DNA from 4 places in the Streptomyces sp. PU-14G genome. Region 4 is predicted to be linked to each of the others. Evidence: riboswitches for the same ligand, from Rfam matches in the RefSeq annotation. Region 4 holds a riboswitch; each other region holds the start of a gene.
The links. A riboswitch is a leader RNA that binds a small molecule or an ion and turns the genes downstream of it on or off. The one in region 4 is predicted to bind cobalamin.
Positions count from the first base shown of each region.

Region 1: another riboswitch for cobalamin. It lies ahead of AB8Z75_RS04860 (ribonucleoside-diphosphate reductase subunit alpha); the one in region 4 lies ahead of metE (5-methyltetrahydropteroyltriglutamate--homocysteine S-methyltransferase).
Region 2: another riboswitch for cobalamin. It lies ahead of AB8Z75_RS09570 (cobalamin biosynthesis protein); the one in region 4 lies ahead of metE (5-methyltetrahydropteroyltriglutamate--homocysteine S-methyltransferase).
Region 3: another riboswitch for cobalamin. It lies ahead of AB8Z75_RS04115 (ABC transporter substrate-binding protein); the one in region 4 lies ahead of metE (5-methyltetrahydropteroyltriglutamate--homocysteine S-methyltransferase).

Region 1 covers NZ_JASKYT010000023.1:14,197-21,791, forward strand. The annotation lists gene AB8Z75_RS04835 (carbon starvation CstA family protein) at 1-510, shown strand, start outside; gene AB8Z75_RS04840 (YbdD/YjiX family protein) at 510-710, shown strand; gene AB8Z75_RS04845 (DUF3311 domain-containing protein) at 884-1,189, shown strand; gene mctP (monocarboxylate uptake permease MctP) at 1,186-2,874, shown strand; gene AB8Z75_RS04855 (GNAT family N-acetyltransferase) at 3,155-3,598, shown strand; cobalamin riboswitch at 3,676-3,809, shown strand; gene AB8Z75_RS04860 (ribonucleoside-diphosphate reductase subunit alpha) at 3,928-6,396, shown strand; gene AB8Z75_RS04865 (ribonucleotide-diphosphate reductase subunit beta) at 6,396-7,418, shown strand; gene def (peptide deformylase) at 7,500-7,595, opposite strand, start outside.
Region 2 covers NZ_JASKYT010000054.1:15,802-23,396, reverse strand. The annotation lists gene AB8Z75_RS09580 (putative cobaltochelatase) at 1-1,472, opposite strand, end outside; gene AB8Z75_RS09575 (cobyric acid synthase) at 1,547-3,121, opposite strand; gene AB8Z75_RS09570 (cobalamin biosynthesis protein) at 3,118-4,251, opposite strand; cobalamin riboswitch at 4,396-4,518, opposite strand; gene AB8Z75_RS09565 (hypothetical protein) at 4,771-4,983, opposite strand; gene AB8Z75_RS09560 (anion permease) at 4,980-6,269, opposite strand; gene AB8Z75_RS09555 (alpha/beta hydrolase family protein) at 6,557-7,595, shown strand, end outside.
Region 3 covers NZ_JASKYT010000018.1:12,710-20,304, reverse strand. The annotation lists gene AB8Z75_RS04120 (FecCD family ABC transporter permease) at 1-748, opposite strand, end outside; gene AB8Z75_RS04115 (ABC transporter substrate-binding protein) at 814-1,869, opposite strand; cobalamin riboswitch at 1,936-2,116, opposite strand; gene AB8Z75_RS04110 (hypothetical protein) at 2,588-3,319, opposite strand; gene AB8Z75_RS04105 (germacradienol/geosmin synthase) at 3,489-5,714, shown strand; gene AB8Z75_RS04100 (hypothetical protein) at 5,908-6,144, opposite strand; gene AB8Z75_RS04095 (FAD-dependent oxidoreductase) at 6,337-7,595, opposite strand, start outside.
Region 4 covers NZ_JASKYT010000052.1:4,968-12,562, forward strand. The annotation lists gene AB8Z75_RS09250 (DUF1330 domain-containing protein) at 1-279, shown strand, start outside; partial or broken gene AB8Z75_RS09255 (NADP oxidoreductase) at 266-439, shown strand; gene AB8Z75_RS09260 (alpha-ketoglutarate-dependent dioxygenase AlkB) at 559-1,224, opposite strand; gene AB8Z75_RS09265 (tyrosine-protein phosphatase) at 1,399-2,193, shown strand; cobalamin riboswitch at 2,292-2,442, shown strand; gene metE (5-methyltetrahydropteroyltriglutamate--homocysteine S-methyltransferase) at 2,727-5,009, shown strand; gene AB8Z75_RS09275 (aspartate aminotransferase family protein) at 5,074-6,456, opposite strand; gene hpnH (adenosyl-hopene transferase HpnH) at 6,582-7,595, opposite strand, start outside.

The DNA of each region.
Region 1 (7,595 bases), on a different contig from region 4:
GCCGTCGCGCTGGCGGTCTGCACGACGCTGCTGGTCAAGTCGGGGCGGCTGAAGTGGGCGTGGGTGACGGCCGTGCCGCTGGTGTGGGACGCGGTGGTGACGCTGACGGCGAGCTGGCAGAAGGTCTTCTCCAGCGACCCGAAGGTGGGCTTCTTCCAGCAGCGCTCCGACTACCAGGACGCGATCGAGGCAGGCAAGGTCATCGCGCCCGCCAAGAACATGGACGACATGCACACCGTCGTCACCAACTCCACCGTCGACGGCGTGCTCTCGGCCCTCTTCGCGGTCCTGGTCATCGTCGTGCTCGTGGACGCGGCCCGCACCTGCGTGAAGGCGGTCCGCCACCCGCACAGCGCGACGATGCACGAGGCACCGTACGAGAAGTCGCAGCTGGTGGAGCCCGCCGGGCTGTTCCCCACCAAGGAGGAGAAGGCCGAGCGCGCCGCGCTGGCCGCCGCAGGGCCCGCCGAGGGCACGCGGGGCGGTGGCGAGAGCGGCGGGAAGGCGTGATGAGGGCCGTGGTGCGGGCCGCCTCGTGGGTGCGCTGGTACGTGCGCGAGTTGACCGACGAGAGCGCCTACGAGCGGTACGTCGCACACGTGCGGCACCACCAGGGCCCGGCGGCGCCCCTGCCCAGCCGCAGGGAGTTCGAGCGGCGGCGCACGGACGCGCGCGAGGGTGACCCGCGCGAGGGGTTCCGCTGCTGCTGAGACGCGAAGGGGTTCGCTGCCGCTGAGACGCGAGGGGTTCTGCCGCCGCTGAGGCCGGTGCGTCACGCGCACGGTGTCATGTCCGCTATACGGACGGACCGTGACGTGGACCGAGCGCTCGCCTAGGTTTCGTGCACATTGCATGATCTCTGAGCGAGGACGGAGCCCACCGCATGTCCGCACCACCACAGGACGCCGGGAAGAGACGCCCGGCCATCACCCCCGCACGCGTCGTGGCGGGCCTGTGCCTTTTCGCGCCGTTCGTCGGCATTCTGTGGGTCGACTCCTACGCCCGTATCGAGCCGACCCTCATCGGTGTTCCGTTCTTCTACTGGTACCAGATGCTGTGGGTGCTGATATCCGCCGTGCTCACGATGATCGCCTACCGCATCGTGCGGCGGGAAGCGGCCGGGGCGCGCCGGGCCGCCGCCTCCGAGACCGTCGCCCAGGCCGCGGCGGAAAGCGGTGAGGCCCGATGAAGGACGTCAACGGCGTCGCACTCGCCGTCTTCATCTTCTTCTTCCTGCTGGTGACGGTGATGGGGTTCCGCGCCGCCCGCTGGCGCAAGGCCGCGAACGAGAACAGCCTGGACGAATGGGGCCTGGGCGGGCGCAGTTTCGGCACCTGGATCACCTGGTTCCTGCTGGGCGGTGACCTCTACACCGCCTACACGTTCGTCGCCGTTCCCGCCGCCATCTACGCGGCCGGCGCCTCCGGATTCTTCGCGGTGCCGTACACCATTCTCGTCTACCCGCTGATCTTCACCTTCCTGCCCCGCCTGTGGTCCGTCTCGCACCGGCACGGGTACGTGACGACCTCCGACTTCGTGCGCGGCAGGTTCGGCTCGAAGGGGCTCTCGCTCGCCGTCGCGCTGACCGGCATTCTGGCGACGATGCCCTACATCGCGCTCCAGCTGGTGGGCATCCAGGCGGTGCTGGACGTGATGGGCGTCGGCGGTTCGGAATCCACCAACTGGTTCATCAAGGACCTGCCGCTGCTCATCGCCTTCGGGGTGCTGGCCGCCTACACCTACTCCTCCGGGCTGCGCGCCCCCGCGCTCATCGCCTTCGTCAAAGACGCGCTCATCTATATCGTCATCGCCGTCGCCATCATCTACATCCCCATCAAACTCGGCGGCTTCGACGACATCTTCGCCAAGGCCGGTGACGCGCTGGCGCAGGAGAATCCGGCGACCGGAAAACCGCGCGGGGAACTGGCCAGCGGCGAGAAGGCCCAGTGGGCGTACGCCACGCTCGCGATCGGCTCCGCGCTCGCGCTGTTCATGTATCCGCACTCGATCACCGCGACGCTTTCCGGCAAGAACCGCAACGTGATCCGGCGCAACACCACGATTCTGCCGCTGTACTCGCTGATGCTCGGTTTCCTCGCGCTGCTCGGCTTCATGGCGATCGCCGCGGGCACCAAGGTGGACAACGGCCAGCTGGCCATTCCGCAGCTTTTCGAGGACATGTTCCCCGACTGGTTCACCGGGGTCGCCTTCGCCGCCATCGGTATCGGCGCGCTGGTGCCCGCCGCCATCATGTCCATCGCGGCGGCCAACCTGTTCACCCGCAACATCTACAAGGATTTCCTCAAGCCGAACGCCACCGCCGCACAGGAGACCAAGGTCTCCAAACTGGTCTCCCTGCTGGTGAAGGTCGGTGCCCTCGTCTTCGTCCTCGGCATGGACAAGACCGTGGCCATCAACTTCCAGCTGCTGGGCGGCATCTGGATCCTGCAGACGTTCCCCGCGCTGGTCGGCGGCCTGTTCACCCGCTGGTTCCACCGCTGGGCGCTGCTGGCGGGCTGGGCCGTCGGCATGGTCTACGGCACGCTCGCCGCGTACGGCGTCGCGAGCCCGACACAGGAGCACTTCGGCGGCAGCAACGACGTGATCCCCGGCATCGGGGAGACCGGCTACATCGGTGTCACGGCGTTCGTGCTGAACGTGGCCGTGACCGTCGTCGGCACGGTCGTGCTGCGGGCGCTGCGGGCCCCCGACGGCGTCGACGAGACCCGTCCCGAGGACTACACGGCCGACGCCCCCGCCGCCGGCGACGGCGCGGCACAGGCGGGCGACAGCGCCGCGGGCCGCGCCGGCGAGGACCGCTCCGGCGAAGGGGAGGGTGAGGGCCCCAGGGTGGAGGCCGGCGCGGCCAACTGACCCCGACCGACACCGACGACCGACGACCGACGCCCGTCCCGGACACATTCCGGGACGAGCGTCGGCGTGTCGGCGCATGATGGCGGCCATGGACTTCACGACGAGCACAGCCGACACCGCGGCCGAGGCGACCACCGCAGCCAAGGCGACCAGCGCAGCCAAGGCGACCACCGCGGCCGAGGCGGCCAGCGCGACGGCCGGGGAGGCCGGCGCCACGAGAGGGCCGGCCGGCGTCACGGTCAGGACGGCCCGGCCCGAGGAGTACGCGCGGGCCGGAGAGTTGATCGCACGGGCCTACCTCGACGGGGGGCTGCTGGACTTCGGCGAGGACGACCCGTACCTGACGACACTGCGCGACGCCGCGAGCCGCGCCGCCCACGCGGAACTGCTGATCGCCGAGGACGGTACGGGCACGCTGCTGGGTTCGGTCACCTTCGTCGGAACCCGCGGGCGCTACGCGGAGATCGCAGGCGAGGGCGAGGGCGAGTTCCGGATGCTCGCCGTGGCACAGAGCGCGCGGGGGCGCGGGGTGGGCGAGGCGCTGGTGACCGCGTGCGGGGAGCGGGCCCGCGCGCTGGGCCTGCGCGGGCTGGTGCTGTCCACCCATCCGCGCATGGCCGCGGCGCACCGGCTCTACGAGCGGCTCGGTTTCACCCGCACGCCCGGGCGCGACTGGTCCCCGATCGAGGGAATGAGCCTGTGGACCTACGCCCTGGTGCTGTGACCCGCCTGCGGTGAGCACGCCCTCTCCCGGTGCGCATGACACAAGATATGGGGGGTCACACCCGAGCGGCCACAACATGTATGCTCCCTCACGGCCGTCGCCACTGACGCAGGGGAACCCGGTGCGAACCCGGGACTGTCCCGCAACGGTGTGCGGAGCAGAACGAAGCTGCCCGCGAGTCCGATCACCTGCAGGCGGCGGCATCGAGGAACGTCCGGGTCTCGTGGACTGGGCCGGCGGACGGAGTGCGGCATGCCCGACGGCGTGCGCGCTCCCCGCGCCCTGCCCTGCCACGAGCACGAGCAGCGAGCAGCGAGGGAGAGCACCGCGTGACCATCGCCCCCACCGCCCCGTCACCCAGCCAGGAGCAGCCGGCCGGGCGGGAGCGGCCCGCCGGCGAGCCAACCGGCCAGTACGGAACCGACGGCCAGTACGGAACCGCTCCCGGACCCGACGCGCACGACCGCCCCGCCGCCGCGCTGCGTGACACCCTCGCCGCCCTGACCGCGGACCTGACCGGCGCGGACCCGGCCCCCGTGCTCGCTGCGGCGCTGCGCGGAAGGGCCCCCTCCGCGACCGCGGCCGACCTGCGGGACCTGGCCATCGAAGCCGCCGCGGGCCTGATCGGCGAGGAGCCGGCGTACTCGCGGCTGGCCGCCCGGCTGCTCACGCGCGCCATCCGGGACGAGACCGGGGCAGAGGGCGTCACCTCCTTCTCCGCCTCGGTCGCGCTCGGCCACGCCCAGGGACTGCTCGCGGACCGGACGCACGCCTTCGTCACCGCGCACGCCGCACACCTCGACGCGCTGGTCGACGAGGCGCTCGCGGACGGCGCCGACGACCGGTTCGGCTACTTCGGGCTGCGCACCGTCCACTCCCGCTACCTGCTGCGCCACCCCACCACCCGGCGCGCGATCGAGACCCCGCAGCACTTCTTCCTGCGCGTGGCCTGCGGGCTGGCGGCGGACGAGACGGCAGCGGCGCTCGCCGAGGTCGGCACCTTCTACCGGCTGCTGTGCTCCCTCGCCTACCTGCCCTCCTCCCCCACACTCTTCAACGCCGGCACCCGCCACCCCCAGATGTCCTCCTGCTACCTGCTGGACTCCCCCAAGGACGAACTGGACTCGCTCTACGAGCGCTACCACCAGGTGGCCAGGCTCTCCAAGCACGCGGGCGGCATCGGCCTGCCCTTCTCCCGCATCCGCTCGCGGGGCGCGCTGATCCGCGGCACCAACGGGCACTCGAACGGGATCGTGCCGTTTCTGCGGACCCTCGACGCCTCGGTCGCCGCGGTCAACCAGGGCGGCCGGCGCAAGGGAGCCGCGTGCGTCTACCTGGAGACCTGGCACGCGGACATCGAGGAGTTCCTCGAGTTGCGCGACAACACCGGTGAGGACGCGCGCCGCACCCACAACCTCAACCTCGCGCACTGGGTACCCGACGCGTTCATGCGCCGCGTCGAGGCGGACGAGGACTGGTCGCTCTTCTCCCCCTCCGACGTGCCCGAGCTGACCGACCTGTGGGGCGAGGAGTTCGACGCCGCCTACCGCGCGGCGGAGGCCGACGGGCGCGCCCTCAAACGACTGCCCGCGCGGCAGCTGTACGGCGCGATGATGCGCACCCTCGCGCAGACCGGCAACGGCTGGATGACCTTCAAGGACACCTCCAACCGCACCGCCAACCAGACCGGTACGCCGGGCCGCGTCGTGCACTCCTCGAACCTGTGCACGGAGATCCTGGAAGTCACCGACGACGACCAGACCGCCGTGTGCAACCTGGGCTCCGTCAACCTCGCCGCCCACCTGGGCGAGGACCGGCGGATGGACTGGAAGCGGCTGGACGCCACCGTCCGTACAGCGGTCACGTTCCTCGACCGCGTGGTGGACGTCAACTACTACCCGACCGAGCAGGCCGCAGGATCCAACTCCCGCTGGCGGCCCGTCGGTCTGGGCGTGATGGGGCTCCAGGACGTCTTCTTCCGGCTCGGGCTGCCGTTCGACTCGGCGGAGGCCCGCGAGCTGTCCACCAGGATCGCCGAACGGATCATGCTCGCCGCCTACGAGACCTCCGCCGAACTGGCCGAGCGCCACGGGCCGCTGCCCGACTGGGAGCTGACCCGCACCGCACGCGGCACCCTCCACCCGGACCACTACCCCGAAGCGCGCGAGGGCCACGCCTGGCCCGAGCGGTGGAGCGCCCTGCGCGCACGCCTCGCCCGCACCGGGATGCGCAACTCCCTGCTGCTGGCCATCGCACCGACCGCGACCATCGCCTCCATCGCCGGCGTGTACGAGTGCATCGAGCCGCAGGTCTCCAACCTCTTCAAACGCGAGACCCTCAGCGGAGAGTTCCTTCAGGTGAACGCGTACCTGGTGGAGGAGCTCAAGCGGCACGGGCTGTGGGACGCGCGGGCCCGCGAGGCACTGCGCCAGGCGAACGGCTCGGTCCAGGACCTGGACTGGGTGCCGGAGCGGGTGCGCGCGCTCTACCGCACCGCGTGGGAGATCCCCCAGCGCGCCCTCATCGACATGGCCGCGGCCCGCACCCCCTACCTGGACCAGAGCCAGTCGCTGAACCTGTTCCTGTCCTCCCCCACCATCGGAAAACTCAGCTCCATGTACGCGTACGCGTGGAAGAGCGGCATCAAGACGACGTACTACCTGCGCTCGCGCCCCGCGACCCGCATCGCGCAGGCAGCCGGGGCCGCCGTCCCCGTGCCCGCGCCCACCCCCGCGGCGGCCGACGAAGCCGTCGCCTGCTCCCTGGAAAACCCCGAGTCCTGCGAGGCCTGCCAGTAATGACGACACCAGCCGACACCACGCCCCGCCTGCTCGACCCGGGCTTCGAGTTGACCCTGCGCCCCATGCGCTACCCGCACTTCTACGAGCGCTACCGCGACGCCATCAAGAACACCTGGACCGTCGAAGAGGTCGACCTGCACTCCGACGTCGCCGACCTGGCCAAACTCTCGCCCGGCGAACAGCACATGATCAGCCGCCTGGTGGCGTTCTTCGCGACCGGCGACTCCATCGTCGCCAACAACCTCGTGCTCACCCTCTACAAGCACATCAACTCACCCGAGGCGCGGCTGTATCTGTCCCGGCAGCTGTTCGAGGAAGCCGTCCACGTCCAGTTCTACCTGACGCTGCTCGACACCTACCTGCCCGACCACGACGAACGCGTCCAGGCGTTCGCCGCCGTGGAGAACATCCCCTCCATCCGCGAGAAGGCCGAGTTCTGCTTCCGGTGGATGGACAGCGTCGAGAACATCGACCAGCTCTCCTCGCGGGACGACCGCCGCCGCTTCCTGCTCAACCTGATCTGCTTCGCCGCCTGCATCGAAGGGCTGTTCTTCTACGGCGCGTTCGCCTACGTCTACTGGTTCCGCTCCCGCGGCCTGCTGCACGGCCTGGCCACCGGCACCAACTGGGTCTTCCGCGACGAGTCCATGCACATGTCCTTCGCCTTCGACGTCGTGGACACCGTGCGCCAGGAGGAGCCCGACCTCTTTGACGACGAGCTGGAGAAGCAGGTGGTGGCCATGCTGGACGAGGCCGTCGAGGCGGAGCTCCAGTTCGCGCGGGACCTGTGCGGGGAGGGGCTGCCCGGGATGAACACCGCCTCCATGCGCGAGTACCTCCAGGCCGTCGCGGACCAGCGGCTGCGCCGCCTCGGCTTCACCGAACGCTACGGAGCCGCCAACCCGTTCTCGTTCATGGAACTCCAGAACGTCCAGGAGCTCACCAACTTCTTCGAACGGCGGGCGTCCGCCTACCAGGTCGCCGTGGAGGGATCCGTCTCCCTCGACGACGACTTCTGAGCCGCCCGCTTCCCCAAAGCCGGGAGCGCACCCACAGTCGCCGGGTGGGGCCAGGTGGCCCAGGCCCCACCCGGTACCCGGCTACGCGTTCGGAACGGTCTCGTAGCGCGGGGTGCTCTCGGCCATCTGCCGCAGCACGTCCTTGCGCTCACGCTTGGAGAGCCGGTCGATGTACAG
Region 2 (7,595 bases), on a different contig from region 4:
AGATGCAGCTTGCCGAGCGCACCGTGGGGGCGGCGCGCCCCCGTGGTGCGGCCGTGCGCCGTGCGAGCACGTGAGCGCCGCCCGGCCGCGCCCTCACCGAGCCCGGGGACGGTGAGAACGCGCGCCTTGAACGGCTCGCCCGTCTCAGCGGTGGGCTGCGCCGCGGCCTGGGCTCGCGGGTCGGGCTCCCCGGCGGCCTCCCCGCTGGAGGGCTGCCCGGACGGTGACGGTGACCCGTCGGCCTGCTCGGGGACAGCGGCCTCTTCGGGGCCGGTCGTCTCGCTGCCCGTCCCCTCGTGCGGGGCGTCCTGTGGCGCGTCGTGCGGGTGGGTCTGCGGGGGGATGCCGCCGCCGGGGCCGCCGTCGGGCCCGTCGCCACCGCCGTCGTCCGGCCCCTCGCTCCCGGGCCCGTCGCCCTCGGGCCCGTCGTTTCCTGGGCCGCCGTCCTCCTCGGGAGCGTTCTCCTCCAGCGTCCGGTCCAGCTTGTCCTCGTCCAGCCCCGGCGCGTCGAAGGGGTTGCGCCTGCGCCGGTGCGGGAGAGCCAGCAGCGCGGCCTGCCGTACGTCCGTCTGCTCCACCTCCCCGCGCCCCGCCCACGCGGCCAGCGCCGTCGCCGTACGGGCCATCACCAGATCGGCGCGCATGCCGTCCACCTCGAACGCCGCGCAGGTCGCGGCGATCTGCCGCAGCGCGGCGTCCCCCAGCCGCACCTCGGGCAGCAGCGCGCGGGCCGCCACGATGCGCTCGCGCAGCCGCCGCTCCTCGTCGGCCCAGCGCGCCGCGAAACCGGCGGGGTCGTCGTCGTAGGCCAGCCGGCGCCGCACGACCTCCACCCGCTCGTCCGGCTCCCGCGAGGCCGCCACCTCGACCGTCAGCCCGAACCTGTCGAGCAACTGCGGTCGCAGCTCACCCTCCTCGGGGTTCATGGTGCCCACCAGCAGGAAGCGGGACGCGTGCCGTACGGAGACGCCCTCCCGCTCCACGTAGGAGGCGCCCATCGCGGCGGCGTCGAGCAGCAGGTCGACCAAGTGGTCGTGGAGGAGGTTGACCTCGTCCACGTACAGCACGCCCCGGTGCGCGTCCGCCAGCAGCCCCGGCTCGAACGCCTTCACGCCCTCGGACAGCGCCCGCTCGATGTCGAGCGCGCCCACGAGCCGGTCCTCCGAGGCGCCGACGGGCAGCTCCACCATGCGGGCCGCGCGTGCCTCGGCCGCGTCCGGGTCGGTGCCCGCGTGCGGGCCGTCGGGGCAGTCCGGGTCGGGTGCGGCGGGGTCGCAGGAGAAGCGGCAGCCCGGCACGACCCTCACGTCGGGCAGCAGCGCCGAGACGGCCCTGACGGCCGTGCTCTTCGCCGTGCCTTTCTCGCCGCGCACCAGGACGCCGCCAATGGCCGGGGAGACGGCGTTGAGCAGGAGGGAAAGCTGCAAGTCGGCTTGGCCGACGAGGGCTGTGAAGGGATAGGGAGGCGTCACGCGGTCACTCCTTCGAGTGGCTTCGATCGAACATGTCTGGGAAAGGGCGCGCTTGTCCGGGGGAGGGCGCACGGTCACGGCGCCCCCGGCGGCACGAAGGGCAACCCCTCCGGCACCCCGTCCTCGATGAGGCGCAGCAGCGCCGCCGTGTCCGCGTGCTCCTCGATCAGATCGCCCAGCAGGTCGAGCTGTTCCTCCCGCAGGGCGGCGAACCGGGTGTCGGGCGCGGGTTCGAAGGCGCGGCCCGCGTCGGCGGCGACCCGGCGCAGGAAGGCGCGGCGGAAGCCGTCCGACTCCAGCGAACCGTGCCAGTGGGTGCCCCACACGGACCCCACGCGGCACCCGTCCAGCTCCGCGCCGCCCGCCGAGCGCAGGAAGCCCTCACCGCCGTGCACGTCGGCCACCCCGTGGTGGATCTCGTAGCCCTCCACCGGCTCGCCCAGCGCCGTGCCGTGCGGACGGGCGAGGGTCTTGCCGGGGGCGAACCGCACCCGTACGGGCAGCAGCCCGAGCCCGTCCACCAGCCCCGCACGCGACTCGACCTCGTCCTCGATCCGCTCGCCGAGCAACTGGTAGCCGCCGCAGATGCCCAGCACGGGACGCCCCTCGGCGGCCCGCCGCGCCACCGCGTCCGCCAGGCCGCGCTCGCGCAGCCACTCCAGCGCCCTGACCGTCCCGCGCGTGCCCGGCACGACGACCAGGTCGGCGTCGGCCAGCTCCTCGGGGCGGTCGCAGAAGCGCACCACCACGCCGGGCTCGGCCGCCAGCGCGTCCACATCGGTGAAGTTCGACATCAGCGGCACCGCGAGCACCGCCACCCGCAGCACGTCGGCACCGTGCGGAGCCGCGACGGCGGACTCCCGCACCGCGCCCCGCAGGGAGACCCGCAGCCCGTCCTCCTCGTCGATGCCGAGGCCGTGCCGGAACGGCAGCACCCCGAGCGTCGGCCGGCCCGTCAGCCCGCGCAGCATCTCCAGACCCGGCTGAAGCAGCGTCACGTCACCGCGGAACTTGTTCACCAGGTAGCCCGCCACCAGCTGCTGGTCCTCGGGCGCCAGCAGCGCCGTCGTACCGAACAAGGAGGCGAAGACGCCACCCCTGTCGATGTCGCCGACCACCACGACCGGCAGCCGGCAGGCCCGCGCCAGGCCCATGTTGACGATGTCGCTGCGCCGCAGATTGATCTCGGCCGGACTGCCGGCGCCCTCGCAGATGACCGCGTCATGGGTACGCCGCAGCTCCTCCAGGCAGCCCGCCACCGTCTCCAGCAGCTCCTCGCGCCGTCCGAACCGCACGCCCTGGGCTCCGCCGGTGTGCCGGCCGAAGTAGCCCTGTGCGGACATCTCGCCCACCGGCTTGCCCAGCAGCACGACCTGGCTGGTGCGGTCACCGCCCGGCTTCAGCAGCACCGGGTTCATCAGCGCGCTCGGCTCCGTGCGGGCCGCCGCCGCCTGCATGGCCTGCGCCCGGCCGATCTCGGCACCGTCGAGGGTGACGTAGGAGTTCAGCGACATGTTCTGCGCCTTGAACGGCGCCACGCGCAGCCCCTTGCGGACCAGCCAGCGGCAGATGCCCGCCGTCACCACGCTCTTGCCGGCGTCCGAGGTCGTCCCCGCGACCAGCAGTCCGCCCGCGCCGCCCCCGCTCACCGTGCGCCTCCCGCGCTCCCGGCACCCCGAGGGCGCCGCCTCGTCCCACTCGCCGCACCCCGCGCGGCACCGGCCGCGCAGCAGACCGCCAGCGCCAGGACGCCGACGCGCCGCGACAACCGCACCGCGCGCTCGATGTCCGCCGTCCGCACCTGGCGGCCGGACTCGCCCAGGACCGGACGGTGCTCGACGCGTCCGCCGTAGGAGAGCGTCCCGCCGAGCCGCACACCGAGGGCCCCGGCGAACGACGCCTCGACCGGGCCCGCGTTGGGGCTCGGATGCCGGTGCGCGTCCGCCCGCCACGCCCGTACGGCGCCGCGCGGGTCCGGCCCGGCCACGGCGGCCAGTACGGCGGTCAGCCGCGCCCCGGGCCACCCCGCCGCGTCGTCCAGCCGGGCGGCGGCCCAGCCGAACCTGCGGTGGCGCGGCGAGCGGTGACCGACCATCGCGTCCAGTGTGTTGACCGCCCGGAAGCCGAGCATCCCCGGCACGCCCGCCAGCGCGCCCCACACCAGGGCGCCGACCACGGCGTCCGAGGTGTTCTCCGCGACGGACTCGACCACCGCGCGCGCCACGCCCTGTGCGTCGAGCCCCTGCGGGTCGCGCCCGCACAGCGCGGGCAGCCGCGCGCGGGCCAGCGCCAGGTCCCCGGCCTCCAGCGCGGCGGCCACGGCGCGCGCCTCCCGCGTCAGGGACGTACCACCGAGGACCGCCCAGGTGGCCGCGGCCGTCACCGCGGCGGCGCCCTTGCCGGCCGCGTCGCGCTCTGCGGCGGCGTTACGCCTTGCGACCGCGTCGCGTGCTGCCACCGCGCTGCGCCCCGCGACCGCGCTGGGTCCGAAGTTCGCGCCCGGGTCCGCGGCCTGGCTGTGTCGTGCGGTTCCGCTGCGCGCCGCGCTCTTGCCCGCGGTGGCCTCGACGGCCGCGCTCACGGCACGTCCCATCGCGACCGCGCCGCCCGTGCACAGGGCCACGTACAGCGCCCCCACGCCGCGGTGATCGCGCCACATCCGTCGCTCCAGCGCGCCTGCGACCCGGCCGAAGGCGGCGACAGGGTGGCCGCGCCGCGGGTCCCCGAGCAGCGCGTCCGCGACGAATCCGGCGACGGCGCCGCCGGTCTGGACGCCCACGGTCCGCTTCACGCGACGGGCCCGGCGCACACATCCACGACGACGGGAAACGAAGCCCCGCAGGGGGCGGATACGGCAGCGCAGCCACGCATGGCGGTGTCCTCACTCAGGGTCCTCGCCCTGGCTCGACTCGACCGGCGGCGAGAGTCTCCTGGCTCCCGGATCCGCGCCACCCCGCCTTCCAGCCCGCATGGGCCGTGGCATCGCTGGGATGGTGCTCCCCGGTGACAGTGGCGGGACCGCGCCGGATTCGCACCGGCTTCCTCTCCATGCCGCCGTTTGGGCACCGGCAGTCCACCACGCCCGACTGACCCCGTCAACTCGCCCTTGACCTGCGACGGGGGAGTGTGTGATCCCCCACGCCCACCGCGTCGGCCCACCCCGCTGCCGGGGCAGCCGCGCCCGACGACGAGCGCCCCCGGGGTCTCTGGTTCCCGGGGGCGCTCGTCGTCGGGCGGTGTGCCGAAGGGCCGTGCCGAGGGGCCGTGCCGAGGGTTTCGGGCAGGCCTGGGCGGGGGGTTACGCCGCGATCAGGTAGATGCCGTACGCCACCGCCGCCAGGCACAGCGCATAGCAGGCGTACGCGCCGGTGCGGGCGAGCGCGGAGGAGCTGGTGGCGCCGGCGCGCGGGGAGTTGGTGACGATGCCGAGGGTGAAGACGCCGACGAGTCCGACGGTCGCCAGCAGGCTGACGCCGAAGACCTGGCCGAGGGCGGCCCAGTCGATGTTCATGCGGTCACTCTTTCTGGCTCGAGGCCCTGTCCGAGGGGCTCAGGAGATGCTGCCCGCGGKGGCGGGGCGGCTCGGGGCGGGGGAGGGGAGACGGCGCGGACGGCGGTGGTGAGCACCCCCGCGGGCTCCGGCTCCGGCTCCGGCTCCGTTGACGGCGCCGGCATGGCGGTCTCCGTCGCGGGCTCCACCTCGTTGACGTTGGTGTGGTCCACCGGAGTGCGCCGGGAGCGGACCCAGATGGCGCCGCAGATCGCCAGCGTGAGGACGGCGACCGTCGCCACGCCCCAGTCGCCCTGCTCGGCCAGCAGCGCGGCGCCCGCCGCGACCAGTCCCGCGGCCGGGAGGGTGAGCGCCCAGCCGACGACCATGCGGCCCGCCGTCCCCCAGCGGACCACGCCGCCCTTGCGGCCCAGTCCCGAACCCATCACGGCGCCGGAGCACACGTGGGTGGTGGAGAGGGAGAAGCCGATGTGCGAGGAGGCCAGGATGGTGGCCGCCGCGCTCGTCTGGGCGGCGAAGCCCTGCGGCGGCTGGATGTCGGTGATGCCCTTGCCCATGGTGCGGATGATGCGCCAGCCGCCCAGGTAGGTGCCCAGCGCGATGGCCAGGCCCGCCGAGGCGATGACCCACACGGGCGGGTTCGCGCCGGGGGCCAGGGCGCCGCCGGTGACCAGCGCGAGGGTGATGACACCCATGGTCTTCTGCGCGTCGTTGGTGCCGTGCGCGAGGGAGACCAGCGCGGCGGAGGTGATCTGCCCGGCGCGGTAGCCCTTGGCGGTCTGCCCCTCGTCGGCGTTGCGGGCGACGCGGTAGGTCACCCGGGTGGCGCAGACGGAGGCGATGCCGGCCACCAGCGGGGCGGCGAGCGCGGGGATGAGCACCTTCATGACGACGACGTCGCCGTTGACCGCGCCCGTGCCGACCGCGGCGACCGTCGCGCCGAGCAGGCCGCCCATCAGGGCGTGGGAGGAGCTGGAGGGGAGTCCGGCGAGCCAGGTCAGCAGGTTCCAGATGATCGCGCCCACCAGCCCGGCGAAGATCACTTCAGGCTTGATGCCGGAACCTTCGTCGATGATTCCCGAGGAGATGGTCTTGGCCACCTCGACGGACAGGAACGCGCCGAGGAGGTTGAGGACCGCGGACATCGCCACCGCCGCGCGGGGAGCCAGCGCCCCGGTGGAGATGGTGGTGGCCATGGCGTTGGCCGTGTCGTGGAAGCCGTTCGTGAAGTCGAACACCAAGGCCGTGACGATCACGATCCCGATGAGAAGCGTGATGTGTTCCATTCACCAGGCACAATCAGTTCGAGGGGCAGTCACGCCGTGAACGTAAGGACGGCGAATGAACGGAAGGTGAACTGGGGCGGGCGTCGAGGTGTCACCCCCTGACGACAATTGTGTGTTCCAGGTCACACCGTGTTCGCGTGGGTCGGTCAGCGCAACGCGACACCCCGGCCACGGCATCGGCGGCACCGACCGCACCCTCTCTGGCACGCGGCGTTACCCCGCACAGACGTCACTCTCCCGGCCTGTCCCGCTGGTTTGACCCGGCCCCTCGCGTCAACCTGGAGAGAATGCGTCTGCGAACCGCGGCACTGGCCGCGACCACCGTGCTCGGCACCGGCGCGGCCGCTCTGGCGGCCGGACGGTACGCCGCCGATGTCGCGCTGCGCCCCGTGCGCGCCCGCGGCGACGCCGCCGTCAGACCCACCGCCGGGTTCGAGGGCACCCGGCTGACCGTACAGTCGCACGACGACGGCCGGATCGCCGTCACCCGCTCACTGGCCGCCGGGCTCCCGGGAATCTACGGCCTGACCGGCCGTGGCGCCCACGCCGTCGTCGGTCCCGTCATGGAGGACGAGACGGCCGCGCGCTCCAGGCCGCACACGGTGGTCCGCGAGCTGCGGCGCGTCAGCCGCGGACGGCTCAGCACCGGCGCGACCGTCCGCCTCACCCCGCAGGTGCACGTGGGCGACCCCGGGGAGGCGCTGGGCCTGGAGTACACCGACGTGCAGATCCCGGGCGAGCTCGGGCAACTGCCCGCCTGGTTCGTCCCCGGCGCCCGCGGCACCTGGGTCATCACCGTGCACGGACTCGGCGCCACCCGCGAGCACCCCATGACGCTGTTCCCCTTCTACGTGAGCCGGCGGATGCCGGTGCTCGGCATCGGCTACCGCGGCGACCCCGGGGCGCCGCCCTGTCCCGACGGCATCGGCCACCTGGGCAACTCCGAATGGCGGGACCTGGACGCGGCGATCCGCTACGCCGTCGAGCACGGGGCCGGGCGGGTCGTCCTGCACGGCTGGTCCAGCGGGGCCACGATGGCGCTGCACGCTGCCGCGCACTCCCCGCTGCGCGACCGTGTCGCCGGGCTCGTCCTGGACTCGCCCGTCCTGGACTGGCAGTACACCGTCCGCGCGCTGGCGTCCTCGCACGGCGCCCCCAGGGCGCTGCTGCCGCTCGTCGTGCGGGCCGTCCAGGGCCGGGCCGGGCTGCCCGAGGACCGGGAAGCGCCACTGGTGGACCCCGCCAAGCTGACCGTGCCCACACTCCTGCTGCACGGCCCCGCCGACACCGTCGCCCCCTGGGAGAGCTCCCGCGCCCTCGCGGCCC
Region 3 (7,595 bases), on a different contig from region 4:
TCACCAGCAGCAGCGCCAGCCGCATCCGCCGCACCCGCACGCCCAGCGCCGCCGCCGCCTCGGGCCCGAAGGCGAAGGCGTCCAGCGCGTGGGCCCGCGCCAGGCACACCGCCAGGGCGAGCGCCAGCGCCCCGGCGCCCACCGCGACCTCCACCCAGCTCGCGGAACCGAGCGAGCCCAGCAGCCAGAACAGCACACCGCGGGTCTGCTCGGCGTCGGCGGAGAGGAAGACGATCAGTGAGGTCAGCGCCGAGAAGAGCTGCATGGCGGCGATGCCCGACAGGAGCACGCGGTCCGTCGTACCGCCCGAGGTGTGCGCGAGCAGCAGCACCAGCGCGAAGGAGAGCGCGGCGCCGACGAAGGCACCCGCCGACAGGGAGAGCGCGCCGCCGCCCACGCCGAGGACGACCACGCTCACCGCGCCGGTGGAGGCGCCGGAGGAGACGCCCAGCACGAACGGGTCGGCGAGCGGGTTGCGCAGCAGCGACTGGAGCACCGCACCGCACAGCCCGAGACCGGCACCGCACACGGCGGCCAGCAGCGCGCGGGGCAGCCGCAGTTCCCACACGATGCCCTCGCGGATCGGGCTCAGCCCGGCGTCCGCCCCGCCCAGTCGCTCGACGACGACGCGCCACACGTCGGCCACGCCGATCCCCGCCTGCCCGACGGTGATGACCAGCGCGACCGACAGCGCACAGACCGCCGCCCCGAGGGCGCACACGAGGGCGGTGCCCCGCCCGCTGCGCAGCGCGAGCGTCCACCGCCGGGAGCGCCGCGCACCCGGCGCGGCCGACCGCGGGATTGGCCCTGCGGTCACTTCGCGGGCTCCGTGAGGTGGAGGTTCCGCAGACCGCGTGCGACCTTCTCCACCCCTTCGACGGTGCGGATCGAGGGGTTCATCGCCGCGCCGGGCAGCAGGACGTACCGCTTGTGGCGCACCGCCGTCATGTGGCGGGTGACCGGGTCGGACTCCAGCTTCTCGATCTTCGCCTTCGCCGTCTCGGCGGTCTGGTTCTTGCGGGTCAGGTCGCCCAGGACGATGACGTCCGGATCGCGGTCGGCCACGGTCTCCCAGCCGACCTGCGGCCACTCGTTGTGGGTGCCGGCGAAGGCGTTCTCGGCCCCGACCGCCCGCGTGATGACGCCGGGCGCCCCGCAGCAGCCGGCCACGTACGGGGACTCGGAGTTGGCGAACCAGTACAGGACGGAGGTGCCGTGCGCGTCCACGCCCTCGGTGGCCTTCGTCATCCTGGCCCGGAGCTCGGCGACCAGCTTCTCGCCGCGCTCCTCGACACCGAACGCCTTCGCCAGGTCGCGGACCTCGCCGTAGACCGTGTCCATGGTCAGCGGCTCGCGGCGCGCTCCGTCGCCGTTCGTCCCGGACTTCTTGGCGCAGTCGGCGGGGGAGAGGTAGGTGGGCACGCCCAGGTCGGTGAACTTCCCGCGCGGGGCGACGCCGCCCTTGTCGAGGGTGGCGGCGAACGAGGCGGTCACCAGGTCGGGCTCGCCGGCGAGCACCTTCTCCATGGCCGGGTAGCCGTCGGCCAGCCGCTCCACCTTCGCGTTCTCCTTCTCCAGCCCCTTCATCACCGGGTCGGTCCAGGTGCCGGTGCCCGCCATGCGGTCCGCGAGGCCGAGGGCCAGCAGGATCTCGGTCGATCCCTGGTCGAGCGAGACGGCACGCCGCGGGCGGTGCTCCAGGGTGACCTCGTGCCCGCAGTTGTGCAGCGTGCGCGGATAGCCCGCTTCGGCCTTGCCCGAGGCGGCCCCCGGCGAGGGCGTCGTCCCGCAGCCCGTGACGGCCGGCAGGAGGGTGAGGGCGAGGGCGAGAACCGCGGCCCGCAGGGCCCCACGGCGCGTTCGGCGCATGGCCAGCTGTGTCCTTCTCCGTCATAAGGCTCAGTCGCGGAGCCCGGCGTGCCACCGCCTCCGAGGTCCCGGAGTGCGGGTGCCAGCAGGTTTTCGGACTCGGGACTGTCGGAGTGTGCGCCTTCCCAGGGACCGCGCCCCAGTGGCCTCGTGCACACCCCAGTCCCACACCGCTGCGCGTCAGCTCCGGATTCGCACCGGATTCCCTGACCCGTTCAAGGGTTTGACTGGCGGCTGCAACGTACCACGCGGCCAGCGGGGCGGAGTAAGGGGGCGTTAGGGGGCGCTAGGGGGGAAAGGAGGAGAAGTGGCAAAAGGGACCCCGGGGCTTTGCCCGGCCCCGGGGTCCTGGGTGCCGTTCGTTCGCACGTCCCCAGCGGTTGATGGGCGGATCGTTCGGCGATGTCCTCGCGTGGAGCCACTCCACCACGGCCGCACGAAGAACGGCCGGCCGGGTTCGAACCGGCGTCTCGAGGTCGTCACCGCCCCGGTTGCCGGACGATGAACGGCGATGCTGAGCGTGGAGCGAGAGGTTGAGACTGACCGGGGCCTGACTGTGGCAGTGCCGCCGGGGGTTCACACATCAGCTTCAGTTTCAGCTTTGCGCTCCTGGCGCACCCCGGGCGGCAAGAGTCTGAATCTTTGCCCGGGGAGTCGGTGGGTGTCGGTGCGCGCTCGGCGCACCGACGCGGTCAGGAGAAGTGCTCGGGAGAAGTGCTCAGGAGAAGAGGTAGCCGAAGACGGCGTCTCCGACGCGCTGGTCGGTCACCTCCGTGGCGTTGGCCTCCTCGCGGGCGAACTTCACCGCGGCGGAGAGCTTCTCCAGCCGCTCCAGCAGCTCGTTGACGCGCCGCGCGGGAAGGGCGCCGGAGTACTTGACCGTCGTCCAGTACCCGACGGGGATGTCCTCGTAGTAGACCTCGACCTGGGCCGGGTGCTTCTCGGTGGCCTCCGCCTTGACGTGGTTGCGCGGCACCTTCTTGGTGCGGACCGTACGGACCTGCTCGGTCTTCCACCAGTCCGTGGACGGGTCCTGCTCCCAGGCCTCCGCGCCGTCCAGCACGGGCAGCCTGCGCAGGAAGGTGCCCAGTTCACCGAGCTGCTTCTCCAGGAACAGCAGGTAGGAGACCGGCACCTCGGCGAGCACGGTGCGCCCGTCGACGACGATGTCCGCGCGGGCCGTGAGGTTCGACCAGTCCTTCGTCGCCGTCACGTCGAACAGCCGCGTGAGGATCTTCGCCGTTTCCTTCAGCACATCCTCGGCCTTGACCTGCACCCGCGTCGACTCCGGCGGAAGCTGCTCGCCCTCTTCGTCCTTGGGCTGGTACGTACGCGAGATACCGGCGAGCATCTGCGGCTTTCCCAGCCCGTGCTGCGCCTGCGCCAGGTCCTGGGCCACCTTGGACTTGACGCCCTTCTCGACTGCGATGATCTGATTCAGCTTCGCCACGTTCGTGAACCTAACAGCCCAACCTCCGTGCTCACCACGGGTTTTGTTCGACAGCCTCGTCACGGCACTGTCCGCGCCGTGTCCCACGTCCGGGTGAAAAAGGATGTTCATCGCTTCGCCCCGGGTAGGCCAAGTCCGCCAGCCACTCGCGTACCTGGGGGACCGGACGTTGTCGCAACCCTTCGAACTGCCCGACTTCTACGTGCCGTACCCGGCCCGCCTCAACCCGCACCTCGAAGCGGCACGGGCCCACACCCGCGAGTGGGCGGCGCGGCAGGGGATGCTGGAGGGCTCCGGGGTATGGGACACCGCGGACCTGGAAGCGCACGACTACGCGCTGCTGTGCGCCTACACGCACCCCGACGCGAGCGAGGACGACCTGGCGCTGGTCACCGACTGGTACGTGTGGGTCTTCTTCTTCGACGACCACTTCCTGGAGATGTTCAAGCGCACTCAGGACCGCGCGGGCGGCAAGGCGTATCTGGACAGGCTCCCGCTGTTCATGCCGCTGGACGGCACCGCGGCGGTGCCCGAGCCCACCAACCCGGTCGAGGCCGGGCTGGCCGACCTGTGGGCCCGCACCGTGCCGTCGATGTCCCGTGACTGGCGCGCCCGGTTCGCCGTGAGCACCGAGAACCTGCTCAACGAGTCGCTGTGGGAGCTGTCCAACATCAACATCGGCCGGGTGCCGAACCCGGTCGAGTACATCGAGATGCGCCGCAAGGTCGGCGGCGCCCCCTGGTCGGCCGGGCTCGTGGAGTTCGCCGCGCACGCCGAGGTGCCCGCCGCCGTCGCCGGCTCCCGCCCCCTGTGCGTGCTGCGCGACACGTTCTCCGACGCCGTCCACCTGCGCAACGACCTGTTCTCCTACGAGCGCGAGATCGGGGACGAGGGCGAGCTGTCCAACGGCGTCCTCGTGCTGGAGACGTTCCTGGACTGCACCACCCAGGAGTCGGCCGAGGCGGTCAACGACCTGCTGACCTCCCGTCTCCAGCAGTTCGAGCACACCGCACTGACCGAACTGCCCGCGCTCTGCGCCGACAAGGGCCTCGACCCGGCGGACCAGGCCGCCGTCGCCGCGTACGTCAAGGGACTCCAGGACTGGCAGTCCGGCGGCCACGAGTGGCACATGCGCTCCAGCCGCTACATGAACGGCGGGGCGGCCACCGCCGGGGACACGGGCCCGGCAGCCGCCCGCCTGCCGTTCCTCCCCGCGGGGCTGGGCACCTCGGCGACGGACATCCTCGCCGGCATCGCGCGTACCGCCCCGCAGCGCGTCCGCTCCTTCACCCACGTCCCGCACGAGCGCACGGGCCCCTCGGTGCTGCCCGCCTTCGAGATGCCCTTCACGCCCCAGCTCAGCCCCCACCTGGACGGGGCCCGCGAGCGGGTCGTCACCTGGGCCCGCGCGATGGGGCTGCTGGACCCGCAGCCGGACGTGCCGGGGGGCCGGGTGTGGGACGAGGAGCTGATCCGCGACAACGACCTGCCGCTGTGCGCCGCCGGTATCCACCCCGACGCCACCCGGGCCCAACTCGACCTCTCCTCCGCCTGGCTGGCCTGGGGCACGTGGGGCGACGACTACTACCCGGTCCGCTTCGGCCGCACCCGCGACCTGGCGGGCGCCAAGGTGTGCACCGAGCGCCTGTCGCTGTTCATGCCCGTCGAGGGAGAGCCGCTCCCGCCGCCCGCCGGTCCGCTGGAGCGTTCGCTGGCCGACCTGTGGGCGCGCACGGCGGGCCCGATGTCCGTGGCCAAGCGCCGCCGCTTCCGCGCGGCCATCGAGACCATGGCGGAAAGCTGGCTGTGGGAGCTGGACAACCAGGCGGCCAACCGCATCCCCGACCCCGTCGACTACGTCGAGATGCGGCGCAGGACCTTCGGCTCCGACCTGACGATGAGCCTGTGCCGGCTGGCCCATCCGGACAGCATCCCGGAGGAGATCTACCGCAGCGGACCCATGAAGTCGCTGGAGAACGCGGCGGCCGACTACGCCTGCCTGCTCAACGACGTCTTCTCGTACCAGAAGGAGATCGAGTACGAGGGGGAGATCCACAACGGGCTGCTCGTCGTCCGCGACTTCTTCGACTGCGACTACCCGACGGCGCTGCGCATCGTCGACGACCTGATGACCTCCCGCATCAGGCAGTTCCAGCACGTGGCCGCCCATGAGTTCCCCGTGCTCTACGACGACTTCGCCCTGGACGAGGACGGCCGTGCGGCGCTCGACGGGTACGTGCGGGAGCTGGAGAACTGGATGTCGGGCATCCTCGTGTGGCACCGCGACTGCCGCCGCTACACCGAGAGCGACCTGCGGCGGCACTACGCGCCGGGCTGGCCGTTCGACGGCCCCGCGGGACTGGGTACCTCAGCGGCCCGGCTGGCGCTGCGCTAGAGCTTTTCCTGCGGCTTGTGCTTCCGCAGAGGGGGTGCCAGTGCCCGTGGTGTGCGGTCCGCGGGTGGGTTGCGGCGTGCCGCGCAGTTCCCCGCGCCCCTCCGGGGCGCGTCCACCTCCACCTGCGCCCCCGCGGACGGCGGGCAGTGGTCGGCCCCTCCCCGGCCCCGGGGAGGGGCCGGGGGGAGCGGTGTCAGGGCAGCAGTGAGCGGACCAGGCGGCAGGTGACCGGCGACGGCGGGTGCACGCCGATGCGCTGCGCCGTCGCGTGGATGGTGTGGTCGCACGCCTGCTCGGCGGTGTAGACGCCGGTGTCGAGCAGGGCTATGGCGATGCGCATGGCCTTCAGTTGGCGGTTGTGCGCCACGTACCACGCGCGCGGCCGCCCTGCCGGCAGCGGCTTCTTCGGCAGGGTCGGCAGCGTGGACATGGCCGGCAGCTGCGGCTGCTGGTGTCGCGGGCGGCCGGCGGGACGGGTGTGGGAACGGGAGGTACGGGTACGGACAGCAGTCATCGACGGCTCCTTCGATGCGTCGGTGCGCTCCCTGGCAACTCCTTGAATTCTACCCGCCCCCACTGACAAAACCCGCTGGTCACCCTGGAGTTCGGGACTCTTGTTCGATTAAGCGGCGGTGTCCTCCGCCGCCGCCCCCACCGGCGCACTCGACAGGTGGAAGTCGCGCAGTATCTGCGCCGTCGCGCGCTCCGCCGAACCGACCGCCCCGCGCGGCGTACTGGTGTCCCGGTGCTCCCCGCACACGTAGAGCCCCGACAGCACCCGCACGGGGCGCCGGGGATCGTGCGGCGCCGGCATCGCCACGACCGCCTCGGGATCGTGGTACGCCGCCAACAGCTCCCACCGGTCCGTGGACGTGCCGTGGACACCCGCCAACTGCGCGCGGGCCGCCTTGTCCAACGCCGCCGAAGGGTCGGCCGACCGCTCGCCCAGCACCACGGAGGTGACGAGCGTGCGGCCCGGACCGGCACGTGAGGGGTCCACGGCCGACGCCACCCAGGTGTGGCTGACCGGATCGCTCTCGGGTCCGGCTCCCTCCACCCCGCTCCGCGCCCCGCCCCTGCGCTCCGCGCACACCGTGAAGGAGGCGCCCGCCGCGCCGGTCGGCAACAGCTCCTCGACCGCGTGGTGCAGCACCGTCACCGGGTGGAAGTCCGGCACCCGCAGCCCCGGCAGCAGCCCGGCGGCCGAGCGGGCGCCGGTGGCCACCAGCGCCGCCTCGCAGGCATACGTGCCGTGCCGCTCGGTCGCGACGGCGTGCGTGCTCACCGAGGTGACCCTCACACCTGTGCGGACCGTGCCCGGTGGCAGCGCTGCCGCCAGCAGCTCGCAGACCGTGGCCTGACCACCGGCGGGTACGCCCAGACCGCCGCGGACGAAGCCGTGCAGCGTCAGGTCGGCGACCCGGCTGGAGGTCGTCAGCTCCGGGTCGGACAGCAGCGCCGTCAGCAGGGGGCGCATCAGCGTCTGCGCTGCCCGGGACGGCGACCCGCGCGTCGACAACGCCTCTTCCGCCGTCAGTTCGGGGCGCAGCAGCAGCCCCTGCGCGGGGGTCGAGGCGAAGCGGCTCAGCGCCCCGCGCAGCCGGGCCAGCCCGAACGCGTCGGACATGTCGGCGCGGCTGCGCGCGCCGGTCAGCGCGCGGGCGGTGGACAGCGCGCCTCGCGCGCTCCCTGCGCCCCTCGTGCGCCGGTCGAGGCGCGCGGTACGGGCCGCGCAGAGCGGACCGTCGGACCCCTGCGGGACGCGTGGACGTCCCGGCCCCTCGCCCTGCGGCATGCGGCCGGTGCCACGGGGCGAGGGCCGCGCCGTGACCCGGTGCGTCCTGTCCTGGCAGTGCAGCAGCGCGCCCGGCGCGAACGGGC
Region 4 (7,595 bases):
TACGCACCCGTGGCCCAGGAGTCCCTCCTCAGCTACGGCGGCCGATACCTGGTCGCGGGCCCCACACCCGAGCCCGTCGAAGGCGTCTGGCATTCCACCCGGTTCATGGTCATCGAGTTTCCCGACATGGACCGGGTCCGGGAGTGGTACGACTCCCCGGAGTACCGGCGCGCCCGAGCGATACGTGAGGGCAAGGTTGATGTGGGGATGCTGTTCGTTGAGGGGACGGTGCCCGAGGGTTTCTCGCTCCCGGGACAACACACCCGCGCGTGTACGTGAGTTGGTACAGGACGTGGGCTGTGAACCCGTGGCCGGCGGCGGTCTCGAGCGTGCGGGACTCCTGGAAGCGACCGCCGCGCTGTTCATCGCCCTGTGGGTCGGCGAGGGAGCGGATGCGCAAGCAGTCGCACCTCCGCCGGCCTACGCGGCTGGCCCGAGCCACCAGGAAACGAAAGGTGACACGAGGGCTTTCCGTCAGGAGTTCTTAGGGCTAACCGCTGCGCCGCTGTTCCGCTGCGCCGCTGTTCCGCTGTTCTCCGAGGCCGGTCCCGCACCGGCTCAGTAGGCCCGCACGGTGACGTTGACCCGCCCGCGCAGCCCCAACGCGGGCGGTCCGGTGTCGGGTTCGGTGCGCGGCACTCCGTGGTAGGCCAGGCGCGCGGGTCCGCCGAAGACGAAGGCGTCCCCGCTGTGCAGCCGCACGTCCTGCCACGGACGGCCCCGCCCCGCGGTGTTCCCGAAGCGGAAGACGCAGGCGTCACCGAGGCTGAAGGACACCACGGGCGCGTCGGAGCGCTCGTCGCTGTCCCGATGCATGCCCATCCTCGCGTCAGCCCCGTAGAAGTTGACGAGCGCGATGTCGTACGGGGCGGCGCAGGGTCCCTCCCCGTACGCGCCCTCGCCGGCCACCGCCGCCGCATCGCCCACCGCGCGGCGCGCCCACTCCCCCAGCCACGTGGGGAAGGCCTTCACCCGCTCCCCGTCGCCGTCCACGACGGTGTCCGCGTAACCGTACGGATACCAGTGCCGCCCCAGGCTCAGCTGGCGCACCGACATCTCGCCACCGCCGGGCATCCGCACCGTCCGCAGCCCGGCGGGCGGCAGTGCCCAGCGCCGGCAGGCCGCCAGCAGCTCCCCCTGCGCCCCGGCGTCCAGCCACCCCGGCAGGTGCACGGCACCGGGCGCCACCTCGGCGGGCGGACGCGGAAACAGCTCCTCGCTCACAGTGCGAGCGTACGGGGACTCACAGCACGGGTGCGGGGCGCTCATGGCACTCACGGCACGGGCAGCCCGCGAGGAGACCTGTCGCAGGGGTCACGCCCGCCGGAACTGATGGCCTCAGGCATCCATGTCGTATGGTCGAACGGACGGTCGTCTTACACACTAGGGAGCGCACTCGTGACGCAGGAGTCCGCCGAAAAGGTGCTGGCCGGGGTACGGAACTTCCGGGACGTCGGAGGGCTGCCCACGGTGGACGGGCAGCGGGTACGGCGCGGGGTGCTCTTCCGCAGCGGACACCTGGCGCACGCGACACCCGAGGACGCCGCCTTCCTCGGCGGGCTGGCACTGCACACGGTCTTCGACTTCCGCAACGACGCCGACCGGAAGCTCGACGGCCCCGATGTGGTGCTGCCGGGCGTGCGCAACGTCAACATCCCGCTCTCTGACCCGGCCGACGGCGCGGAGTTCTGGAAGATGGTGCGGGACGGCGAGCTCGACCAGCTCCAGACGATCCTCGGCAACGGGCTGGGCGCCGAGCGGATGACGACCTCCTACCGCACCATGATCACCTCGCGGACGGCCGAGCACAGCAGGATCCTGCACGCGCTCGCCGAGGACAGCGTGCCCGCGCTGATGCACTGCGCCGCCGGCAAGGACCGCGCGGGACTGTCGGTGGCGATCACGCTGCTGGCGCTCGGCGTCGACCGCGGCGCGATCGAGGCCGACTACCTGCTGTCCAACGATCCGCACCGGCGGTACAAGGTGCACCGCAGCGGCAAGTCGAGGGCCGGAATGTCGGCGGAGGTGCTGGAACTGCTGGCGCCCCTGTTCGACGCCCGCGCCGCGTACCTGCACGCGGCCTTCACCGCCATCGACGAGACCTGGGGCGACGTGGAGACCTACCTGGCCAAGGGGCTCGGTCTCACCGACGGCACCCGCACCCGTCTCAGGTCCCGGCTGCTGGAGTCCTAAGCGGGAGCGTACGCGCCGGGCCCCGCAGACACCTGTTCGCCGAGCCGCTAGGCTGGCCGCGCAGATGGTTCGCCCCGTCCGCCAGGCGGGAGGCGTCGTAAGAGGGAACCCGGTGGGAATCCGGGACTGCCCCGCAGCGGTGAGTGGGAACGAGAGCCGTCATACGCACTGGATGGAACGGTCCGGGAAGCGACGGCCGGTAGGTGCCCGCCGGGAGACCGGCAGGCGTGCCCGCGAGTCCGAAGACCTGCCCGCTGCCCGCACGCGCACGCGTGCGGTTCTCCCGGAGACCTCGAGGGCGGGTCGGAGAGCGGAGCACGCGGGCGGCACGAGACGCCCCCGCAGGACGGACGCCGACGCGGGTCCCGTCCGCGCCGCGCCCCTTCGCGCCGTCGTCCCGGTCCCGGGAGCGCTTCGGTCACCTCGCGAAGGAGAGTTGCGTGACAGCGACAGGTGCGAACGCTTCAGCGGTCCCCCAGGACACCACAGGCACCACGGACACCACACCCCAGCCCCGCACGGCCCACGCCACCGTGCACGGCTACCCCCGCCAGGGCCCAGGCCGCGAACTGAAGAAGGCCGTCGAGGGCTACTGGAAGGGCCGCGTCACCGCCGAGGCCCTCCACACCACGGCGGCCGGGCTGCGCCGCGCCAACTGGCGGGCGATGGCCGAGGCCGGGCTGGCCGAGCTGCCCACCGGCGACTTCTCGTACTACGACCACGTACTGGACACCACGGTCATGGTCGGCGCCGTCCCCGAGAGGCACCGCGCCGCGGTCGAGGCCGATCCGCTGGACGGCTACTTCGCCATGGCCCGCGGTACGCAGGACGCCGCGCCACTGGAGATGACCAAGTGGTTCGACACCAACTACCACTACCTGGTGCCCGAGCTCGGCCCCGGCACCGTCTTCCGCGCCGACTCGGGCAAGCAGACCCGCGAGCTGAAGGAGGCCCTTGCCCTGGGCGTGGAGGCCCGTCCTGTCCTGGTGGGTCCCGTTACCTATCTGCTGCTGGCCAAGCCCGCACCCGGCGCGCCCGAGGACTTCGAGCCGCTGACCCTGCTGGAGCAGCTGCTGCCCGTCTACGCGGAGGTGCTGGCGGACCTGCGCGCCGCGGGGGCACAGTGGGTGCAGCTGGACGAGCCGGCGCTGGTGCCCGACCGCACCCCCGAACAGCTGGCGGCTGCGGCCCGCGCCTACCGGGGACTGGGCGGGCTCGCCGACCGGCCGCGGCTGCTGGTCGCCTCCTACTTCGACCGGCTCGGGGAAGCGCTGCCCGTGCTGGCCAAGGCCCCCGTGGAGGGGCTGGCGCTCGACTTCACAGGGCCCGCCGCCGCCAACCTCGACGCGCTCGCGGCGGCCGGCGGGCTGCCGGGCAAGCGGCTGGTGGCGGGCGTCATCGACGGACGCAACGTGTGGATCAACGACTACGCGCGGTCCATGACCACCCTGGGCACGCTGCTGGGGCTGGCCGACCGCGTGGACGTGGCCCCGTCCTGCTCGCTGCTGCACGTCCCGCTGGACGCGAGGGCGGAGCGCGACCTCGACCCGCAGGTCGCCCGCTGGCTGGCGTTCGCGGCGCAGAAGACCGCCGAGGCCGCCACCCTGGCGCGCGGGCTGTCCCAGGGCACGGGCGCCATCGGCGGCGAACTCGCCGCCAACCGTGCCGACCTGGCCTCGCGCGCCGCCTCGCCGCTCACCCGCGACGCGGCGGTACGCGCCCGCACGGCGGCCGTCACCGAGGCCGACGCCCGACGCTCGGAGCCGTACGCCCGGCGCACGGCGGCGCAGCGTACCCGGCTGGGCCTCCCGCCGCTGCCGACCACCACCATCGGCAGCTTCCCGCAGACCGGCGAGCTGCGCGCCGCCCGCGCCGACCTGCGCGCCGGATGCCTCGACGAGGCGGCGTACGAACAGCGCATCGCGGCGGAGATCCGCGAGGTGGTCTCCTTCCAGGAGGAGGCCGGACTGGACGTGCTGGTGCACGGCGAGCCCGAACGGGGCGACATGGTGCAGTACTTCGCCGAGCGGCTGACCGGCTACCTGGCCACCCGGCACGGCTGGGTCCAGTCCTACGGCACCCGCTACGTGCGTCCCCCCATCTGCGCGGGTGACGTCTCGCGCCCGCAGCCGATGACGGTGCGCTGGACCCAGTACGCGCAGTCCCTCACCACCCGCCCGGTCAAGGGGATGCTGACGGGCCCGGTGACGATGCTCGCCTGGTCCTTCGTCCGCGACGACCAGCCCGCTGCCGAGACCGCCCGCCAGGTGGCGCTCGCGCTGCGCGACGAGGTGTGCGAGCTGGAGGCCGCGGGAACGGCCGTCATCCAGGTCGACGAGCCCGCGCTGCGCGAGACGCTGCCGCTGCGCGCCGCCGACAGGCCCGCCTATCTCGCGTGGGCCACCGAGGCGTTCCGCCTCACCACCAGCGGGGTGCGTACGGACACCCAGATCCACACCCACATGTGCTACGCCGAGTTCGGCGACATCCTCCAGGCCATCGACGACCTCGACGCCGACGTGATCAGCCTGGAGGCCGCGCGCTCGCGGATGCAGGTCGCCGACGAGCTGGCCGCGCACCGCTACCCCCGCGAGGCGGGCCCCGGCGTGTACGACATCCACGCGCCGCGCGTCCCGAGCGCGGACGAGGTCGCGGCGCTGTTGCGCAAGGGGCTGACGGCGCTGCCTGCGGACCGGCTGTGGGTCAACCCCGACTGCGGGCTCAAGACGCGGGGCTGGCCCGAGGTGCGCGCCTCGCTCGCGCACCTGACCGCGGCGGCGCGGACGGTACGCGGGGAGCTGCCCGGAAGGCCGTGAGCGGCCGAGTCCGCGGGCCGTGCCGCCACCGGGCGGTGGCGGCGCGGCCCGCGGGTCAGCGGAGTCAGCGGGTCGCCAGCGCCTGCTTGATCAGGGTGCGCCCGAAGTCCCACATGAAGCTGCCGCCGCTGTGCGCGTCGTCCATGACCTGCGTGAAGGCGGTCACGAAACGGTCCACCTCCGCCTCGCCCACCACCAGCGGCGGGATCAGCTTGATGACCTCCAGGTGATCGCCGGAGACCTGGGTGAGGATGCGGTGCCTGTGCAGCAGCGGTGCCACGACCATCTGTGCGAACAGGCCCTTGCGCGCGGTCTGGAGCATCGTCCAGCGGCTGCGCAGCCCCATCGACCTCGGCTTGCCGAACTCGATGCCGATCATCAGCCCGCGACCGCGCACCTCGTGCAGCAGCTCGTACCGGTCGACGAGCGCGGCGAGCCGGGTGCGCAGCTCCTCGCCGGTGCGGCGGGCGTTCTCGGTGAGCCGCTCGTCGTCCATGACGGCCAGGGTGGCCAGCCCGGCCGCCATGGCCTGGGCGTTGGACCCGAAGCTCGCGGAGTGGACCAGCACCCGGTCCATGGACGAGTAGACCTTCTTGAAGATCCACTCCTTGCCGAGGGTCGCCCCGACGGGCACGTACCCGCCGGACAGCGACTTGGCCACGCACACCAGGTCGGGATCGACACCGTCCTCGTGCTGGTAGGCGAAGAAGTCGCCGGTGCGGCCCAGCCCGGTCTGCACCTCGTCCGCGATCAGCAGCGCCCCGTGCCTGTGCAGCAGCTCGCGGGCGGCGCGCAGGTATCCGGGCGGTGCGGCGTGCACGCCCTTGCCCTGGACGGGCTCGACCACCAGCGCCGCCACGTCCTTCTTGCGTAGCTGGCGCTCCAGCGCCTCCAGGTCGCCCAGCGGCACGGGGGTGTCCGGCAGCAGCGGAGCGAACCCGTCGCGGAAGCCGTCCTCCCCGTTGACCGACAGCGAGCCGGTCGTCAGGCCGTGGAAGGCGTGCGCGCAGTACAGCACCCGGGGCCTGCCGGTGGCGTACCGGGCGAACTTGAGCGCGGTCTCGACGGCCTCGGTGCCGCTGTTGCCGAAGAAGACCCGGTCGAGACCCGGGGCGTACGACAGCAGCCTCTCGGCCAGCAGCCCGGGCAGCGGCTGGCAGTCGAACCTGGTGAGGTCGGCGAGCTGCGCGTCGAGCACGTCGTGCAGCGCCTGCCGTACGACGGGGTGGTGGCGGCCCAGGCCCATGACGCCGAACCCGGCGAGCATGTCGAGGTAGTCGTTGCCCTCGGCGTCGTAGAAGTAGGCGCCCTCGGCCCGCTCGTAGACCTTGTCGAACCCCAGGGTGTGCAGCATGCGCGGCAACTGGTGGTTGAGGTGGCGGGCGTGCAGGTCGTAGCGCTCGGCTCCGCGCTCGGCCAGCAGTTTCGCCAGGTCGAAGTCGCTCACGCCACGCTCCCCTCACCCGTGCGCGCCGCGCCGTCGATGGACTCCAGCAAGGACATGGTGGGCCCCCCTGCTCAAACGAGACAGTACTCCGGTGGTTCCGTGTGGCGTGCGGCGGCGGCCCGGCGCTAGCGCGAGCCACTCGGTGCGGCCGTCTCGCGGGCCGCGCGCAGCGACTCCTTGAGAGAGCCCATGGTGGCCAGCACGGCGGTCGGTTCGTAGCCGCAGTGCGCCATGCAGTTGGCGCAGCGCGGGTCCTTGCCGCGGCCGTACTTGTCCCAGTCGGTCTCCTCGACCAGCTCGCGGTAGGTGGGCACGTAGCCGTCGCTCATCAGGTAGCAGGGGCGCTGCCAGCCGAAGAGGGAGTAGTTGGGGATGGCCCAGGCGGTGCAGTCGAAGTCGGCCTTGCCCTCCAGGAAGTCGAGGAAGAGGGGGCTGTGGTTGAGCCGCCAGCGGGCCCTGTTCCCCCCGGCGAACGCCTTCTTGAACAGCTCCCTGGTCTGCTCGACACCCAGGAAGTGCTCCTGGTCTGGCGCCTTCTCGTAGGCGTAGGCGGGCGAGATCATCATCTCGTCCACCTGGATCTCGTCATTGAGGAAGTTCAGGACGTCGATGATGGTCTGCGGCGTGTCCGTGTTGAAGAAGGTGGAGTTGGTGGTGACGCGGAAGCCGCGCCGCTTGGCCTCCTTCATCGCCTCGACCGCCTCGTCGAAGACGCCTTCCTTGGCGACGGATTCGTCGTGCCGCTCACGCAGCCCGTCGATGTGCACGGCGAACGCGAAATAGGGCGAGGGCTTGAACTGGTCCATCTTCTTGCGCAGCAGCATGGCATTGGTGCAAAGGAAGACGTATTTGCGCTTGGCCACCAACTGTCGCACGATCTCCCCGATCTGGGGGTGCATCAGCGGCTCGCCGCCCGCGATGGAGACCATCGGGGCCCCGGACTCCAGGACGGCCCCGACCGCCTGTGCCACCGGCATGCGCTGCTTGAGCACCCCGGCGGGGTGCTGGATCTTTCCGCAGCCCTCGCACTTGAGATTGCACGCGAAGAGCGGTTCGAGCTCCACGATCAGGGGGAATTTCTCACGCTTGCGCAGCTTCTGCTGGAACAGATACGTCCCGATACGGACTGTCTGGCGAAG